DNA from 4 places in the Streptomyces sp. NPDC041796 genome. Region 1 is predicted to be linked to each of the others. Evidence: riboswitches for the same ligand, from Rfam matches in the RefSeq annotation. Region 1 holds a riboswitch; each other region holds the start of a gene.
What was found. Region 1 has a riboswitch for cyclic di-AMP ahead of ACZ6C1_RS06025 (transglycosylase SLT domain-containing protein). Riboswitches for the same ligand answer to the same signal wherever they lie in the genome.
Positions count from the first base shown of each region.

Region 2: it holds a riboswitch for cyclic di-AMP, as region 1 does, so the genes downstream of both, ACZ6C1_RS30335 (C40 family peptidase) here and ACZ6C1_RS06025 (transglycosylase SLT domain-containing protein) in region 1, are expected to answer to the same signal.
Region 3: it holds a riboswitch for cyclic di-AMP, as region 1 does, so the genes downstream of both, ACZ6C1_RS06390 (M23 family metallopeptidase) here and ACZ6C1_RS06025 (transglycosylase SLT domain-containing protein) in region 1, are expected to answer to the same signal.
Region 4: it holds a riboswitch for cyclic di-AMP, as region 1 does, so the genes downstream of both, ACZ6C1_RS13175 (M23 family metallopeptidase) here and ACZ6C1_RS06025 (transglycosylase SLT domain-containing protein) in region 1, are expected to answer to the same signal.

Region 1 is NZ_JBVJAH010000002.1:581,851-586,169, forward strand. Features, by position in the region: gene ACZ6C1_RS06015 (SpoIIE family protein phosphatase) at 1-1,010, shown strand, start outside; gene ACZ6C1_RS06020 (helix-turn-helix domain-containing protein) at 1,090-1,731, shown strand; cyclic di-AMP (ydaO/yuaA leader) riboswitch at 2,352-2,517, shown strand; gene ACZ6C1_RS06025 (transglycosylase SLT domain-containing protein) at 2,522-3,298, shown strand; gene ACZ6C1_RS06030 (peptidoglycan-binding protein) at 4,144-4,319, shown strand, end outside.
Region 2 is NZ_JBVJAH010000019.1:10,427-14,745, forward strand. Features, by position in the region: gene ACZ6C1_RS30325 (ATP-dependent Clp protease proteolytic subunit) at 45-653, shown strand; gene ACZ6C1_RS30330 (hypothetical protein) at 657-974, shown strand; cyclic di-AMP (ydaO/yuaA leader) riboswitch at 1,303-1,475, shown strand; gene ACZ6C1_RS30335 (C40 family peptidase) at 1,480-1,956, shown strand; gene ACZ6C1_RS30340 (DUF6328 family protein) at 2,009-2,545, shown strand; gene ACZ6C1_RS30345 (ATP-binding protein) at 2,897-3,328, opposite strand; gene ACZ6C1_RS30350 (helix-turn-helix domain-containing protein) at 3,558-4,319, shown strand, end outside.
Region 3 is NZ_JBVJAH010000003.1:43,179-47,497, reverse strand. Features, by position in the region: gene ACZ6C1_RS06395 (tyrosine-protein phosphatase) at 1-803, opposite strand, end outside; cyclic di-AMP (ydaO/yuaA leader) riboswitch at 1,444-1,607, shown strand; gene ACZ6C1_RS06390 (M23 family metallopeptidase) at 1,610-2,530, shown strand; gene ACZ6C1_RS06385 (SGNH/GDSL hydrolase family protein) at 2,689-3,483, shown strand; gene ACZ6C1_RS06380 (TetR/AcrR family transcriptional regulator) at 3,529-4,158, opposite strand.
Region 4 is NZ_JBVJAH010000006.1:17,754-22,072, forward strand. Features, by position in the region: gene ACZ6C1_RS13170 (aldo/keto reductase) at 1-247, opposite strand, end outside; gene ACZ6C1_RS13175 (M23 family metallopeptidase) at 369-1,475, opposite strand; cyclic di-AMP (ydaO/yuaA leader) riboswitch at 1,487-1,621, opposite strand; gene ACZ6C1_RS13180 (PP2C family protein-serine/threonine phosphatase) at 1,878-3,056, opposite strand; tRNA gene ACZ6C1_RS13185 (tRNA-Met) at 3,205-3,278, opposite strand; gene ACZ6C1_RS13190 (hypothetical protein) at 3,703-3,975, shown strand; gene ACZ6C1_RS13195 (tyrosinase family protein) at 3,972-4,319, shown strand, end outside.

The DNA of each region.
Region 1 (4,319 bases):
CCAGGGTCGCCCTGGTGGTGGGCGATGTGGTGGGGCACGGACTGCACGCCGCCGCCACGATGGGCCGGCTGCGGACGGCGGTGCACAACTTCTCGGCGCTGGACCTGCCGCCGGACGAGCTGCTGGGACTCCTGGACGAGTTGGTCACCCGTATCGACCAGGAGGAGGGCGCGGACGGCAACGGGGAGGGCATCACGGGCGCCACGTGCCTGTACGCCGTCTACGACCCGGTGTCCGGCCGCTGCAGCATGGCCACCGCGGGGCACTTCGCCCCCGTGGTCGTCCTGCCCGACGGCACCCTGGACTGCCCCGAGGTGCCCGTCTTCCCGCCCCTGGGCCTGGGCGGCCTGCCGTTCGAGACGGCCGAGATCCAGCTCGCCGAGGGTTCCCAGCTCGTCCTCTACACCGACGGTCTGATCGAGCACCGGGACCGGGACGTCGACGCCGGCCTCGAGCTGCTGCGCGAGACGCTGTCGGGCCATCGCGGCCGTACGCCGGAGGCGACCTGCCAGGCCGTGTTCGACGCCATGCTGCCGCCGCACCGCCGGGACGACATCGCGCTGCTGGTGGCCCGCACCAATCTGGTCGACCGCACCCGGGTCGCCGACTGGGACGTGCCCAGGGACCCCTCCGCCGTCGCACGTGTGCGTTCCGCGTGCGGCCGTCAGCTGGAGGAGTGGGGACTGGAGGAGGTCGGGTTCACGACCGAGCTGATGCTCAGCGAGCTGATCACCAACGCCATCCGCTACGGCTCCGAGCCGATCCATGTGCGGATGCTGTACGAGCGCTGCCTGATCTGTGAGGTGTCGGACGGCAGCAGTACGTCCCCGCACCTGCGGCGCGCGGCGACCACGGACGAGGGCGGCCGGGGACTGTTCCTGGTCTCCCAGCTCGCCGAGCGGTGGGGCACCCGGTACACCCCCACCGGGAAGGTGATGTGGACCGAACAGTCCCCCACCGCGGGGGCCCGGATGCCGACGGAGCTGCTGCTGGACGACGTGTCCTGGTGACCTCGGCGGGTCCGTCGGACGGTGCCGGAACAGCAAACTTTGTTGCCGTCGGCGGCGGGGGCGCGGTGCAATGAACGGCATGGAAGAGCAGTCGGACGCCATCGCCAGGACCCTGACCCAGGTGGGCCCGCGCCTCAAGCGCCTCCGTACGGAGCGCGGCGTGACCCTGGCCGCGCTGTCGGCGGCCACGGGGATCTCCAAGAGCACCCTGTCCCGTCTGGAGTCCGGCCTGCGCCGCCCCAGCCTGGAGCTGCTACTGCCGATCGCCCAGGCACACCAGGTTCCGCTGGACGAGCTCGTGGGCGCGCCCGAGGTGGGCGACCCGCGCGTCCGCCTCACGCCCAGGACCGTGCACGGCAACACCGTGCTGCCCCTGACCCGGCAACCCGGCCCGCAGCAGGCCTTCAAGATGGTGCTCCCCGCCGACCGGAACACCCCCCAGCCCGTCACCCACGAGGGCTACGAGTGGCTGTACGTGCTGTCCGGGCGGCTGCGGCTGGTCCTGGCCGAGCACGATCTGGTGCTGGGGGCGGGCGAGGCGGCCGAGTTCGACACCAGGCTGCCGCACTGGTTCGGCACCACGGGGGACGGCCCCGTCGAGGTGCTCAGCCTCTTCGGCCGGCAGGGCGAGCGGATGCACGTGCGCGCCAGGCCGCGCCGCGCGGGTGGCGCGGCGGAGGGGAACGGGGCCACACGCGGCCGGTCGTCCGCGTCCGCGTGATCATCCGGTGCCGGGGGCCGGAGGCTGCGCGACCGAACGCCGGGCCGATGACGCGCGTGTCCATCTCGACGGCCCTCCCCCACGGCCCGTCGCGCAACGCGCCGAACAGTGCCGCGTCCGTGCCGGCGGACGCGCTCCGCACACTCCGCGGCGTCGTACGGCCACGGTGATGGACGAGTTGTGCACGCATACGCCCGCGGTCGCGCCACCGGGCGGGCACGAGGTCGGCGGGGCCGGACTTCACTGCGTCCGGCGCGCCCGGGCCCGCCACCTGGGAGCAACCGGCGGCCGGGTCGGCGTCGGCACACCACGAGACCCTTGCGTCCCTTTTCTCCGTTATGCAGGTTTGGCGGCAATCGCCTTTGCTGCTCACATTGCGGGGAAAATGCGTCACTTATGGGCTCTGGTTATCACGCGTGATAAGTATCACCGCGCAGGACTGGCACACAGGGGCTCTTCAGGCCTGATTCCCGGTTGTTTGCAGCAAAGTTGACGGTTCACCACCGGCCGGAAGGCGGTGGAAAGCGGGTCGGGCCGTGAAATTCACGCCTTGTTCCGCCAGGCCCGTCTCGCTTACGGTCCCCTCAATCCGGATGGACCGCCGAATCCTGCCGCCGTCCGGAAACCCCACACCCACTCACGTACGTACGGCAGGAGCGGGGGACCCAGGTAAGCCGCCGACCCGGAGCACACCGGATCGGCTAGGGGTGAAGTCGCGCTGATACCGCGACCGGGCATCTCCAGCCCGAACCCGACAGCTCACCTCGCAGGCGACGGAGAGGAATTCGCCATGCCCGCAAAGGGTAAGCACCGTCGTCCCAAGAACAGTCCGCTCGCCCGCCGTTTCGTCGCCGCGGGCACGGGCGGCGCCGCACTCGCGCTGCCCCTGATGGGCGCCACCGCCGCCGAGGCGGCGCCCAGCGCGGCGTACTCCGTTACCGCCGGCGTCCCGGCCGCGGCCCCGGCCGCCACCGCTGCCGCCGCCAAGAAGGCCGCGCCCACCACGTACTCCGTCGTCGCGGGTGACTCCCTCTCCAAGATCGCGCGGGAGCACAAGGTGAGCGGTGGCTGGAAGAAGCTCTACGAGGACAACCGGAAGGCCATCGGGGCCGACCCGTCCCTGATCCGCCCCGGCCTCAAGCTGACGATCGGCGCGAAGGCGGCCGAGCGCGCTTCGGCGCCCGAGCGAGCCGACCGGTCCGCCGAGCGGAAGGCCGCACCGGCCGCCGCCAAGGCGGCGACGTACCCGGACAACCTCGACGGCTGGATCCGGGAGTCGCTGGACATCATGGCCAAGCACGGCATCCCCGGCACGTACGAGGGGATCCACCGCAACATCATGCGTGAGTCCTCGGGCAACCCGCTCGCCATCAACAACTGGGACATCAACGCCGTGAACGGGACCCCCTCGAAGGGGCTCCTCCAGGTCATCGCGCCGACGTTCGAGGCCTACCACGTGCCCGGCACGGCGACGGACCCCTACGACCCGGTCGCCAACATCACCGCCGCCTGCAACTACGCGGCCGACCGGTACGGCTCCATCGACAACGTCAACGGTCCTTACTGATCCACACGCTTTCCCCGCTGGGGCCGGCCGCTCGAACGCGGCCGGCCCCAGCGGCGTTCGGCCCTCGCATTTCCCGTGGGAGTCCGGTGGAGTTCCGCGGGAGCAATGCCGTATGTCTCGCCAATCGGACACAAGACGGCGCGCCGAGCCGTCTGCCATTCGGCTTGTTTACCACCCCTCACCGAATTTTCTTGTGAAACGTTGGCGAACGGGGTCTCCATATCGATCTTCACTGTCCCGCTGACCTCGCCGAACGGCTTCAGCCGAACTCCGCATACCGCAAGCACCCGTTGACCGAAAGGGTGCCTTGACCGTGACTCCGCGCCGAACGAGACTCCCCACAGGCACCCATGCATCAGGAGCCACAAGCAGACGCGTATGCCAATGGCCCTGCGAGACCGATATCGCACGGGGTGTGTGACGGGGGAAAGACCTGAAAACGCGGCGCTCGTTTCCATGATCCACGCGTGCTCCTCCGCCCCGTTCCTGCGGCGCCGGGACCACCGGGTCGCGGGCGGCCGGGGTCACCAGGCGCGCTGAAGACCCGGGGCGGCGTGCTGCGGATCGAGGAGGGCCGCTGGCTGCCGCTGGAGGACGGTGTCGAGATCTGCCGGCTCCGAGCGGGATCGAGGTGCATCACGCGCCGCCGGCCTGGGTGTTCGGCGAGAGCTCGGTGTCCGATCCACGCCTGGCGTTCGGGCCGCTGTCCGGTCCGGTCCCCCGCCGCGGCGATGGAGGAGGCGAAGGCCACCGAGACGGGCGGTGCGCCGGCCGGTCCCCCCGCGCAGGGCGAGAACTGAACGAACCATCCCCACCGGACCATCCAACCGGAAAGGATCACCACGATGGCAACGCCGCTGTCCGCGTCCAAGCTTCTCAAGGCCCTTCGTGACGAGGGCCTCCAGGTCGTCGAGCACCGCAACTGGCGTACGCACAACCGCAATCACAAGGGCCCGTGGGGTCCGGTGCACGGGGTGATGATCCACCACACCGTGACCTCGGGCACCCAGAACTCCGTGAA
Region 2 (4,319 bases), on a different contig from region 1:
CCTGTACATCCTGTACATTTTTTACAGCGACAGAGGGGCACGTCTTGATCCACACCAGTCGCCACGTCCTGCCCGAGTTCACCGAGCGCACCAGCGCCGGGAGCCGCACGCTCGACCCGTACTCCAAGCTCCTGGAGGAGCGGATCGTCCTCCTCGGCACACCGATCGACGAGACCGCCGCCAACGACGTCGTCGCACAGTTCCTCCACCTGGAGTACGCCGCGCCCGACCGGGACATCTCGCTCTACATCAACTCCCCCGGCGGCCCCATCAGCGCCATGACCGCCGTGTACGACACGATGCTGGCCGTCCGGTGCGACGTGGAGACGATCTGCATCGGCCAGGCCGCGTCCACCGCGGCCGTCCTGCTGGCCGCCGGCACGCCCGGCAAGCGCATGGCCCTGCCGGGCGCCCGTGTGCTGGTCCAACAGCCTGCGATGGAGGAGCCCCTGCGGGGACAACCGTCCGACCTGGACATCCACGCGCGCGAGTTGCTGCGACTGCGCGGCCAACTCGCCGGAATGCTCGCCCGCCACACCGGCCGGAGCCGCGAGCGGATCGACGACGACCTGGAGCGCGACACGGTCTTCGACGCGACGGCCGCTGTGGCGTACGGCCTGGTCGACCGTGTCGTCCCCCGCCGGACGAGGTGAGCGGTGCCGGCACCCGAGCCTCCGCCGCTCCCCGCCCTCACCCGGGCCGAATGCGCGTTCGTCGACAGTTGGCTCGAGGTCGTCGACCTCCTGGGGCGGATCAACCCGGCGCGCGCCACCCACACCTACGGCGCCCTGCGCGCGGCACAGGCCCTCGTCGGACGCGCGACGGCGCTGCGCGACGCCCTGACCTCGATGCACGAGCGCGGCGAGTACGACGTGCATGCCCATACGCTGGCGCGGGCACTGCGGGTGCTTGACGGCGAACGGCGCGCGGGACGCGTGACGGTGCCTCAGAATCGAGGTGTGGGACCGACGTAGCTCTCCCCCGAATGGGCTCAGGAGTACGAGGACCGCTCCCCCGTTCAGCGTACGCAACCGGACGAATTTTGTACGACGCGAGTTGCGCTCCAGCTGTACACATCTGGCGGAATATCAGCTTCCGCCGCTGGTACGGGGATCGTCGAGGTCTCGCCGCCGGGCGCCAAATCCCCCCTGTCCACCCGAATGGATCAGTCGTGAGGAGCCTCACAAACGGCCGTTTCGACTCGGAATTTCTCCTCGACATGGGTCAAGATCCCTGACGACGACAAGCCCCCGCCACCGCGGCGGGGCGGTCCGGGCGGACGCCGAGTCCTGCCGCCGTCCGGATGACTGGTCGACAGGAGTGGATCGGCAGGAGTGGAGGACCCAAGCAGTACGGGTGACCGAACGATGTTCGTCCCATCGGTCGCCCTTGGGGTGAAGCCGCGTCAGCGGCCGGGCAACTTCGCCAGTCCGAACCCGACAGGTCATCCTTCACAGGCGGCTGACGAAGGGTTGCGCTATGACCGCGCAGATTCATGTCCCGTCTCTGCTGTCCCGGGCGGGTGCCGTCTCGGCACTCACCCTCGCCGCCGTCGGCGGCCCGATGCTGGCGCCCGGCGCCGTGTCGGAGGCCCAGGCCGCCCCGGCGCACGCCACGAAGGCGCTGAACATCGCCGCCTCCAAGAAGGGTGCACCGTACAAGTACGGAGCGGCCGGCCCGTCCCGGTTCGACTGCTCCGGCCTGACGCTGTACTCGTACAAGAAGGTCGGCAAGACCCTGCCACGCACGGCACAGCAGCAGTACAACAAGACCCGCCACATCTCCGCCTCCAGCCGGCAGAAGGGCGACCTGGTCTTCTTCCATCGCGGGAGCAACGTCTACCACGTCGGCATCTACGCGGGTAACAACAAGATCTGGCACTCGCCGAAGTCGGGGTCGGTGGTGAAGTTGGACAAGATCTGGTCGAAGTCGGTCTGGTACGGACGCGTCCGCTGATCCCGCGGTGACCCTCCGGGCATGAGTCGTGGTGCGGGGGTACTCGTCGGAAATGTCCGGCGAGTACCCCTGCACCGCGCGCAACGAGACGCCCCTGGAGCGTGCCGACCGCAATTTCGCCGAGCTGCTCCAGGAACTGCGCGTCACCCAGACCGGCGTCCAGATCCTGTTCGCCTTCCTGCTGACCCTCGCGTTCACGCCCCGCTTCGGCTCGCTCGACTCCTACCAGCGGGGCATGTACGTCGTGACGCTGCTGCTCTCGGTCGTGGCGGCGGTGCTGCTCACCGCCCCCGCCGCGCTGCACCGCACGCTCTTCCAGCAGGGCGCCAAGGCGCGCATCGTGGCCGTCTCCTCACGGCTGGCGAAGATCGGCCTCGGTGTCCTCGCCCTGGCCCTGACGTGCTCCGTGTCCCTGGTCGTGGACGTGGTGCACGGCCGCCCCGAAGGTCTGGCGGCCGGTGCCTTCACCCTGCTGGTCTGCGCCGGGCTGTGGGGGTTCCTCCCGCGTCTCGTACGGCGGGGGCTCAGCACCCCGCCACCGCAGCGGCCGGCGGCGACACATCCGGGGCGGCGAGTCCGCCACCGCTGACACCCCGCATGCGCCCTGGCGGGTACGCGGCCGTCCGCGCTCCGGCGAGCAGCCGGCTTGAGCGGGAGGCGGGCGCGGCACCGGGCGGGCACCGCTGAACGGCCTCACGGGCGGCCGGCCCGCGGGTGGGGACGTCCACCTCGCGGCGGCTTCGGGCGCGGGGACGTGCTCATGGGGCGCGCGGACGCGGGATGGCGTGGAATGCAGGGCACGGGACGCGGGACGGCGTCGGACGGGCACAGGCGCGGCGCTGTCTCGGGCCGGGGCCCGCGCACGGAGTGGTTCGGTTCCGGCGCTGTCCCGGGCGGGCCCGCGCACGGACTGGTTCGGGTCCGGCGTTCGGGGGTGCGCTCAGGTCTGGACCGGAACCGTCCACGGGAGGGCGATCCAGACGGTCTTGCCGCCCTCCGGGGTCGGGGTGACCGAGAGGCGACCGCCGCATTCCGCGGTGAGCCAGCGGATGATGACCATTCCGCGGCCGTTGTCCTGCTGCACGGCGGCGGGCAGCCGCTGCGGCCAGCGCGGGTGGCTGTCGGTGACTCCGATGCGCAGCCGCTCGTCGCGCTCCAGCCTTACGTCCACGGTGAACGTCGGCGACTGGCCGAAGGTGTGCTGGACGGCGTTGGTGGCCAGTTCCGAGACGATCAGCCGTACCGTGTCGGCCGTCTCGGCCTCGGCGGGGAGGCCCCATTCCGTGAGGACGTCCGCCACGTATCTCCGGGCGGTGGAGACCGAGGCGGGATCGCTCGGCAGAGTGACGGATGCTTCCTGATGGTCTGCCATGGCGACGCTGTCCCTTTCCCACCGGGGCCGGACTCCGACACGAACCGGATGTTTTGTGAGGACGGCCTCGGATTGCGCTTCGCGCCAGACTGCCACTTATGTCGCCCCTGTTGGGGGCGATCCCCCAAGATATGCATATATCTGTCGCTCGAAGCGGTGAACTCTGCTACGCGAGAACGGATTTGGACGGCAAACTGGTGGGTTGGCCCGGCTGCGGGAGGAGGCGGTCATGCGAGGCACTCGGCACGGCCCGGCGGTACGGCGGCGCAAGCTCGGTGAGGAGTTGCGCGGACTGCGCCTGGCCGCCGGCCTCACAAGCCGCGAGGCGGCACGGCTGGTGGGCTGGCACCAGTCGAAGGTGAGCCGGATCGAGACGGGTACGAGTGGGGTGACGGGGGCCGACGTGGCGCGGCTGCTCGACGCCTACGGGGTCCACGACCCGCGGTTGCGGGCCCTGTTGGAGGCGTTGGCGGGAGCGGCGGCCGACGGTGGCGGCGCGGGGTGGTGGCATGCGTACCGGGGCGTGCTCCCGCCTCCGTACCAGGATTTCATCAGCCTGGAGGCACAGGCGTGCACGGCCCGCACCCTGGAGACGTCCGTGGTGCCGGGGCTGCTGCAGACCGCGGAGTACGCACGCGCGGTGACACGTGCGGCGCTGGACGGGGCTCCGGCCGCGACGGTCGACTCGCTGGTGCGGGTGCGGATCGCGCGGCAGGAGGTGCTGCGCGCCGGTCGTCCGCTGCGACTGGAGGCGGTGATCGACGAGGCGGTGCTGCGGCGGCAGGTGGGCGGCCCGGGGGTGATGAGGGAGCAGTTACGGCAGTTGCTGGAGTGGGCAAAGTTGCCCCATGTGCGGCTTCAGGTGCTGCCGTTCTCGTCGGGTGAGTACGTCGGACTCTCCGGCCCTTTCGTTATTTTCTCCTTTCCGAACATTTCTGATCTGGATGTGGTTGCTCTTGACCACTTGACGAGTAGCCTCTATCTGGAACGC
Region 3 (4,319 bases), on a different contig from region 1:
TCGAGGAGGCGCTCGCGCAGCCGCTCCCTGGTCTCGTCGCTCAGCTTCAGTCCTTCGGTCAGGTAGCGCTCGGTCGAGCCCCAGGTCTCCTCGATCGTCTCGAAGGCGGCCGTCAGGTAGTCGATGCGGGCTTCGAAGAGCGGGCTGAGCAGCTCCATGACCTGCGGCGACATACCGGCCGGGGAATTGTCGCTGCGGCGCACCTTGTAGCGGCGGCGCGGGTCGTTCGACTTGAGGTAGTCCTCCTCGATCGCCTCGCGTTCGACGCCGACGGCCAGCAGGGAGACCGCGATGGAGAGCCCCGCCCGGTCCTTTCCGGCCGCACAGTGCATCAGGGCCGGGACGCTGTCCTCGGCGAGCGCGTGGAGCACGCGGCTGTGCTCGGCCGTGCGCTCCTTGATGATCATGCGGTACGAGGCCGTCATCCGGGCCGCCGCCTTGCCGTCCGCCAGTATCGAGCGCAGCTGGTCGAGGTCGCCGTCGCGGACCATGGTCCAGAACTCCGCGCCGTCGGCCGGGTCGGAGAGGGGGATGTTCACATTCCGGACGCCGGGCAGCTCGACGTCCGGGCCTTCCAGCTTCTGGTCGGCGGCGTTGCGGAAATCGAAGATCGTGTGGAGGCCGAGGCCCGCCAGGAAGGCGGCGTCCTCGCCCGTGGCGTGCGCGAGGTGGCCGCTGCGGTAGAGCCTGCCGTGCCGCACCCGTCGGCCGTCCACGGTCGGAAGCCCGCCGACGTCCCGGAAGTTGCGCACTCCGGTCAGCTCGGGCTCGATCGACGGGACCTGCGGCAGCTGCTGCGTCACGGGGGCTCCTCCGTGTATGAGGTCGGCGTCGGCCCGCCGACGATGTCGTGATCCGACGATACGACATTGGTTCGTCCCGCAATCAATCTCCGTGCACGTCGCACATTCGTTGCCCTTGTCCCAGGTCGGCGACCGGTGAGGCGCACGAGACGCCCCTCGGGCCGGGCGGGGCCTCTCGCGGGCCCGGCCGGCGGGGGGTGGGTGCGACCCACGGGTGCGAAGGGGCTGCCGCGTACACGGTGGCCCACTCCACCTGTCCGTCTTAATGGTGATTTGTCCGACTGGCGTCGAGACCGGTGCGATCGCCGTCCGGCCGTGAGTCTGGAGGGATTGAGAAGGCTCGTCAAGGAATGGCGCTTCTGTCCGTATTGGGGGATTAGGTATAACGTGCCCTGGTCGTAAGGGAGATGAACCGGACCGCGTGAGCAGCGTCATAACCGTGACCGTCCGTGGCGGGAGGCCGTTCATAAATCCCTTGCCCAGAACGGGAATACATGATCCGTAATCCACGGAGGGTGACCGGAATTCCATGACCGCCGCACCGCCGGAAATGCCCCGGAGAAAACAGCGGCTTGTTCACGCCGACCCCACTCGCTTACGGTCACGGCAATCCGGCCGGACCGCCGAATCCTGCCGCCGGTCGGAATTCGCACCCACCCACGTGTGGCAGGAGCGGGGGACCCAGGTAGTACGCCGGTCCCGGAATTCCGGGACCGGCTCGGGGTGAAGTCGCGTCCATGACGCGGCCGGACAACTCCAGTCCGAACCCGACAGCTCACCTCGCAGGCGCCGGAGAGGAAATCGCCATGCCCGCGAAGGGTAAGCACCGCCGTCCCAAGTCCAGCCCCATCACGCGTGGTTTCGTCGCCGCCGGTACCGGTGGCGCCGCCATCGCCATCCCGCTGCTCGGCGCCACCGGAGCGCACGCCGCGGAGAAGGCCGCCCCGGCCACCGCTCCGCAGCAGGCCGTGACCGCCGCGGCCACCGCCGCCAAGGCCGCCCCGAAGGCCGCGTCGGCGCAGAAGGCCGCGCCGCGCACGTACACCGTGGTCGCCGGTGACTACCTCTCCAAGATCGCCCACAACAAGAACGTCAAGGGCGGCTGGAAGAAGCTCTACCAGGACAACCGCCAGGTGATCGGCGAGGACCCGTCCCTGATCCACCCGGGCATGAAGCTCACCCTCGGTGCCAAGTCCAAGGCCGCCCCCGCGAAGGCCGCCCCGGCGAAGCCCAAGGCGGACGACACCCGCACCGAGAGCCGCGCCTCCCGCTCCGCCGCCAAGGCCGAGGCCCCCGCCCAGTCCGCCCCGAAGACCAGCGGCTCGGGCTTCACCGCCCCGGTCGACGCCGGTGTCACCACGCCCTACCGCGCCTCCGGCTCCAGCTGGTCCTCCGGCTACCACACGGGCGTCGACTTCGCCGCCTCCTCCGGCACGAGCGTCAAGGCCGTCGGCGCGGGCACCGTCGTCTCGGCCGGCTGGAGCGGCGCGTACGGCAACGAGGTCGTCATCCAGCACACCGACGGCACCTACTCGCAGTACGCCCACCTCTCCTCGCTGTCCGTCTCCTCCGGCCAGAGCGTGAGCGGCGGTCAGCAGATCGGCCTGTCCGGCTCCACCGGCAACTCCACCGGCCCGCACCTGCACTTCGAGATCCGCACCAGCCCCAACTACGGCTCGGACATCGACCCGCTGGCCTACCTCCGCCAGCACGGCGTCTCCATCTGACGCCTCCGCGGCGAAGCGCTCCGCCCGGCACCGCCTCCCGGTGCCGGGCGGAGCCGTATTCCGGGCTTGGGTGAATCTTGACCGGTGGCAAACATCACCCCCCGTCAACCTCTCCTACGGTCGCGTAGGTCACATCCCGGGGTGAAAGATGTGCTCCCGTGGCAGACGATTCGACATTCAGAGACAGTGACGTATTCGGGTCGTACGCGGCGATCGGTGACAGCTTCACCGAGGGCGTCGGAGACCCTGGCCCCGGCGGAACGTTCGTCGGCTGGGCGGACCGCCTTGCGGTGCTGCTCGCCGACCGGCTGCCGGAGCCCGAGGAGTTCCGGTACGCCAACCTCGCCGTACGCGGGCGTCTCCTCGACCAGATCGTGGAGGAGCAGGTCCCGCGCGCCAAGGAACTCGCCCCCGATCTGGTGACGTTCTGCGCCGGCGGCAACGACATCATCCGGCCCGGCAGCGACCCGGACGACGTCGCCGAACGCTTCGAACGGGCCGTCGCCGACCTGACGTCCGCGGTCGGAACCGTCCTGGTGACGACCGGCTTCGACACCCGCAGCGTGCCGGTGCTGCGCCGGCTGCGCGGCAAGATCGCCACGTACAACGGGCATGTGCGCGCCGTCGCGGACCGGTACGGCTGCCCGGTTCTGGACCTGTGGTCCCTCAAGACCGTTCAGGACAGGCGCGCTTGGGACGACGACCGGCTGCACCTGTCTCCCGAGGGACACACCCGCGTCGCCCTGCGGGCCGGTCAGGTCCTGGGCGTGGATGTCCCCGCCGACCCCGACCAGCCGTGGCCGCCCCTGCCGCCGCGCGGCCCCCTCGAACTCCGCCGCGACGACATCCAGTGGGCGCGCGAGTACCTGGTCCCGTGGATCGGCCGCCGGCTGCGCGGCGAATCGTCCGGCGACCACGTCTCGGCCAAGCGACCGGACCTGCTGCCGCTGTAGGTCCCGGGGCGGGGGAGCGGGACGGGCCTCACCGGCCTCACGGCCTCACGGGCCGGAGACCGCCGGAGTTCCCGACGGGGCTTCCGGGTGGCCGAGTTCGCGGGCGAGGGCCTCGTCCGCCCACGCCAGCATGCGGGCACGGGAGAAGGACGCCGCGTACGCGGTCATCTGCACGGCCAGACCGTCCAGGAACGCGGTCAGCCGCCAGGCCGCCGCCGCGGGATCCTCGCAGCGGAACTCGCCCGCCGCCGCACCCTCCGCGAACACCTTGGCCAATGCCGCCTTCCACTGCCGGTCGAGGTCCTGGGCGACCTCCCGCAGCGCGGGTTCCCGGAGGGCCGCCGCCCAGCCCTCGATCCACAGGCGCCACCCCTTGGCCCGGCCGGTGGGCGCGTACCAGTGCACGGCCGCCCGCAGCCGGCGGACCGCCGACGTACGGCGGCCCAGCAGCCGGCGCAGGTGGGCGAGATCGCCCTCGGCGGCGTACGCGAAAGCGGCCGCGACGAGCTTCTCCTTGGTCGAGAAGTGGTACAGGACCAGCGCGTTGCTCACACCCAGCGCGGACGCCACGTCGGCGATCCGCACCGCCACCACACCCCGCGCCTCGATCTGCTCCACGGCGGCCCGCAGCAGCTCCTCCCGCCGCTCGGCCACGCTCAACCGCACTCTGCCCACGCCGCCACCCTAGGCGGTCCGCGGGTACGCCGGGTGTCCGTCGCGTCACCGCTGCGTCACCGGGACCGGAGCTCGCCGCGGTTCCCGCCCGTCGAGCCGAGCGCGGGAAGGGACCTGGGCCGAGCATGGATGTGACATCGCGCTCGTGGGGCCCGGCCCCG
Region 4 (4,319 bases), on a different contig from region 1:
CGTCGGACCGGTTGCCGCGCGCGGCCATCCACCTGCCGATGACGGTCTCCGACTCCCCGCCCTCGTTGCCCGCGACCCACGCCGAATAGCTGTCGGCCGTGTCGACGAAATTGCCGCCGGCGGCCGTGTACGCGTCGAGGACGGCGAAGGACTGCACCTCGTCGGCGGTCCAGCCGAAGACGTTGCCGCCGAGGGCGAGGGGGAAGACGTGGAGGTCGGACGTGCCCAGCTTGCGGAGAGAGGTCATGGGGTGGACCAACGTGCCGAAGAGGCGGGATATTCCGGGTGAGTGACGACGAAACCGGCAGCCCTGGCGTCGGGGGGTGTGCCGCCAGAGCTGCCGGGGTCAGAAGTTCCCGAGCCGGTGCTCAGACGGTGAGGCCCTTGCCGCGCAGCCAGGCCAGCGGGTCGATCCCGTCGCCGCCCGGCGTGTGCACCTCCAGGTGCAGGTGCGGTCCGGTCACGTTGCCGGTGGCGCCGACCCGGCCGATGGTCTCACCGGTGCCGACCGTCTGCCCGGCGCCGACCGTCATCGACGACAGGTGGCAGTACCAGACCTCCGTACCGTCCTCCAGCTCCAGGACGATGCGGTACCCGTACGAGCCCGACCATCCGGCCGACTTGACGGTGCCGCCGTGGACGGCCTTGGCGGGCGTGCCCGTGGGCGCGGCGAGGTCGAGGCCCGTGTGGTAGCCGGAGGACCACATGTTGCCGGCCTGGCCGTAGGTGGAGGTGATGGTGTACGAGGAGGTCGGCAGCGACCAGCTTCCGGCGAGCTCGGCCAGCCGGGCCTCCTCGGCGGCCTTCGCCTTGGCGGCGGCTTCGGCCTCGGCCTTGGCCTTCTCCTCGGCGGCCTGCTCGGCGGCCTGCTTCTCGGCGGCGGTCGCCTGCGCCTTCGCCTCGGCGGCGGCCTGTTCGGCGGCGGCCGTCTCCGCGGCCGCCTTCGCCGCGGCGTCGGCGGACGCCTGCTGCTGCTCGGCCTGCTGGAGGATGCGGGCGCGCAGTGCCTCGCCCGCGTCCGCGCCGCTCTGCTGCGCGGCGGCGTCGGCGGTCCCGGTGAGGGACGCGGCGGTGAGCGGCCCGCTGTCCGCGGGGGCCGTCTCGTCGGAATCACCGGCGTCCGAGTCGTCGGACATCAGGGAGCCGATGCCGGGCAGGGACTCGGCGTCGGGGAGGTTGTCCGTGACGACGTCCGGCAGGGATATGGAGACCGCGGGCTTGTCCTGCGCGGTGGCCATGCCTCCCGCGCCGACGGCCGCGATGACGCCGACGCCGAGGACGGTGGAGCTACGGGCGAGCCCGCCGCGCTGCTTGGCCACGCGGTGACGGCCGCGGACGGGGCGGACGGTCTCCTCGGTGGGGTTCCATTCTTCCCACTGCTGCCCGTTTACAGGTGCGGCGTCCGGGACACCCGAAGAGTTGAACGAGGCGATCGAGCCGTACGGAGCTTCGGGGGCAGGCCTGTTGGACGCCACGGAGGCGCACTCCTTTCCTTCCTTCTCGCCTACCGGGTTAGCTGACGGGTTCGGAGCAGGAAGGTCTCCTACGGGCCCACTTCGGCCCGATTCACCCCAAGGTGGTGGTTCCCCGGTTCCCTTGCGGAATTCGGCGCACGCGCACGGTGCCGTCTCTTGCGACGGCTGGGACGACCGCGCTGCGTTATCGAACGTTAATAGACGGGGGCTCCGGATTCCAAGCCGTTCCTAGTGATCATTAAGCGGACGGGCCCCGGACGTACCGGTGCACACACGGGCACAGCCGGGCGAGTTGACCGCGCATCAGAAACATTCACCGACCACAGTACTTCTGACGGTTTATCAGATGTTATGCGCAGTGACACGCGTCGACTACGCAGCGTGTCGAGCGGCCGGGCGCGGTCACGACACGACCGGAACCGTCCGGCGCCGCTCCGGCTGCCCCTGGGCCGGCCGGCCGACCGCCAGCAGCGCCAGGTCGTCCGTCGCCCCGCCGCCGGTGTGCCTCCGTACGTCGGTCACCAGCGCGTCCAGTACCGCGTCGGGCCCCGGGAAGAGCCGCCCCGCCAGCCGCGCGACCGGGTCGTAGAACACTCCCTGCGCGTCGCGCGCCTCCGACAGCCCGTCCGTGTAGAAGAGCAGCGTCGCCCCCGCCGGGTACGGCACCTCATGCGCCCGGTCCGGCCACGCCCCCAGGTCCGCCATGCCCAGCGGCAGCGCGGGCTCGGCCTGCTCCAGCAGTTCGGCGCGCCCGTCCGCGTACAGCATCAGCGGCTCCGGGTGCCCCCGGTCCACCACCCGCACCACCTCCGCCCCGCGCGGGATCTCCGCCAGCACCGCGGTGGTGAACCCCTCGACGGCGTCCAGCCCGTCCCGCCGCGTCCCCTCCCGGGCCAGTGCCCGCTCCAGCCGCTGCGCCACGCCCTCCAGCGAACTCTCCTGCTCGGCCGCCTCCCGGAACGCCCCGATGACCACCGCCACCGTCTCGACCGCGCCCATGCCCTTCCCGCGCACGTCCCCCACCACCAGCCGCACCCCGTACGGCGTGTCCTGCACGGCGAAGAGGTCTCCCCCGATGAACGCGTCCGCCTGCGCCGCCTCGTACCGCGCCGCCACCTGCAACCCGCCGATCCGCTCGGCGGGCGTCGGCAGCACGGCCCGCTGCGCGGTCTCGGCGATCACCCGGGCCGAGGCGAGCCGCTCACCACTGCGCCGCACGACCCGGTTGATCAGCAGCGCGAGCACGGCGACCACCACCACGGTGAGGATCTCGGTGAGGGCCCGCACCTCGCCCAGCGTTCCGCTGCCCAGGTGCAGGCCGAGCACGGCCAGCACGGCGCACAGACCGGTCAGCACCGTCATACGGGCGGCGAACAGCGGCGCCGCGACGAGCGGGGCGGCGGCGAACAGCGGTACGGCGGTGAACTGCGGCGGGGTCGACACGCCGTACACCACACCCCCCGCGATCAACAGCGCGGGCAGGGCGCACACGAACCTCCGGGCCCGCGGGGCACCCTCCCGCCGGTCGCCGCCGTCCCGCGCTCGTCGCCCCACCACTGGTCTCCTGCCGGGTCCACCCACGGCTGCGGACGGTACCGCGCCGCACCCGGCCCGGCCGGAGCCGCGCCGCCCGGCGACCCGCCGTCCGCCGACCGAGCGACACACGACGCCGGCCGGTCCGGGAAAGACGGAAGGCCCGGTGCGCAATGCACCGGGCCTTCGTCTTCAGTAGCGGGGACAGGATTTGAACCTGCGACCTCTGGGTTATGAGCCCAGCGAGCTACCGAGCTGCTCCACCCCGCGTCGGTGAACACCACCCTACGCCATCCGGAGCACGATCCCTAACCAATATCCCTGGCAGCTCCCCCCGAGGGGACAAAACGGCCCCGCCGGTCCCCGCGTGCGGCATCGCTCCCGGACGGCGGCGGCAAGACGGCTCGCCCACCGCCGGAAGGAAGCCGGCCCGGCCCCGCACCCGCCACTTCCCGAGCAGGACGGAGAAATCCGTCCCGCTTCCCCGGCGAAATGAAATTGCAGAATCAATCAATAGGAGCGGAAACCGGAATTCGCGGAGTGTCACTCCTTCGCGATTCAGGCCCTGGTCGGCCTGTGTCGATCATTCAGACACCTCTTGGGGTACCGCATACTCGGAAAGCCGATACGAGCCTCTCGGCCACTGCGGCACCCAGTCGACCCCTCACACCGTGCGGAGCCCAACGGAGGAAGCATGAACAGCCCGATCGCTGACCAAGTCGTTGCAGCGCCGACCTATCTGGCGGATATCCGCTTCTTCTTCCGGCCCAAAGACGTGGCCCATATGGCCGCCAAGGGAATCGAGCTCGGCACCTATGAAGGGGTGAAGAGCAACGCGCTCGCAATTCACGCACAGACCGCTCCGCCAAACGCTCTGATGCCCCGGACGCAGCGGGACAATGGAGTACCGAACGCTCGCAGACGTTCCGCAACTGGATCGTCAACGGATGTCCGCTCGGTACGGTGACGCCGGTCGAGCCGCCGGCGACCGGGCAGCCCACGGCACGGCTGCGCAAGGACGTCACGAAGCTGAGCGATGCCGAGTTCGACCTACTGGCGACGGCGTTCACCGGCCTGATGGACCGCGACCCGAGCGATCCGGACAGCTACTTCGCCCTGGCCGGGCAGCACGGCCTCCCGAAACGCTGGTGCCTGCACCACGAAGACCGCTACAACCCCTGGCACCGCCAGTACCTGCGGGTGTTCGAAGACGCCCTGCGCTCCGTCCCGGGCTGCGAGGGGGTGACGATTCCCTACTGGGACATCTCGACCATGCTGCCGGACCGGCTGCAACAGCCGCCGTTCGACTCG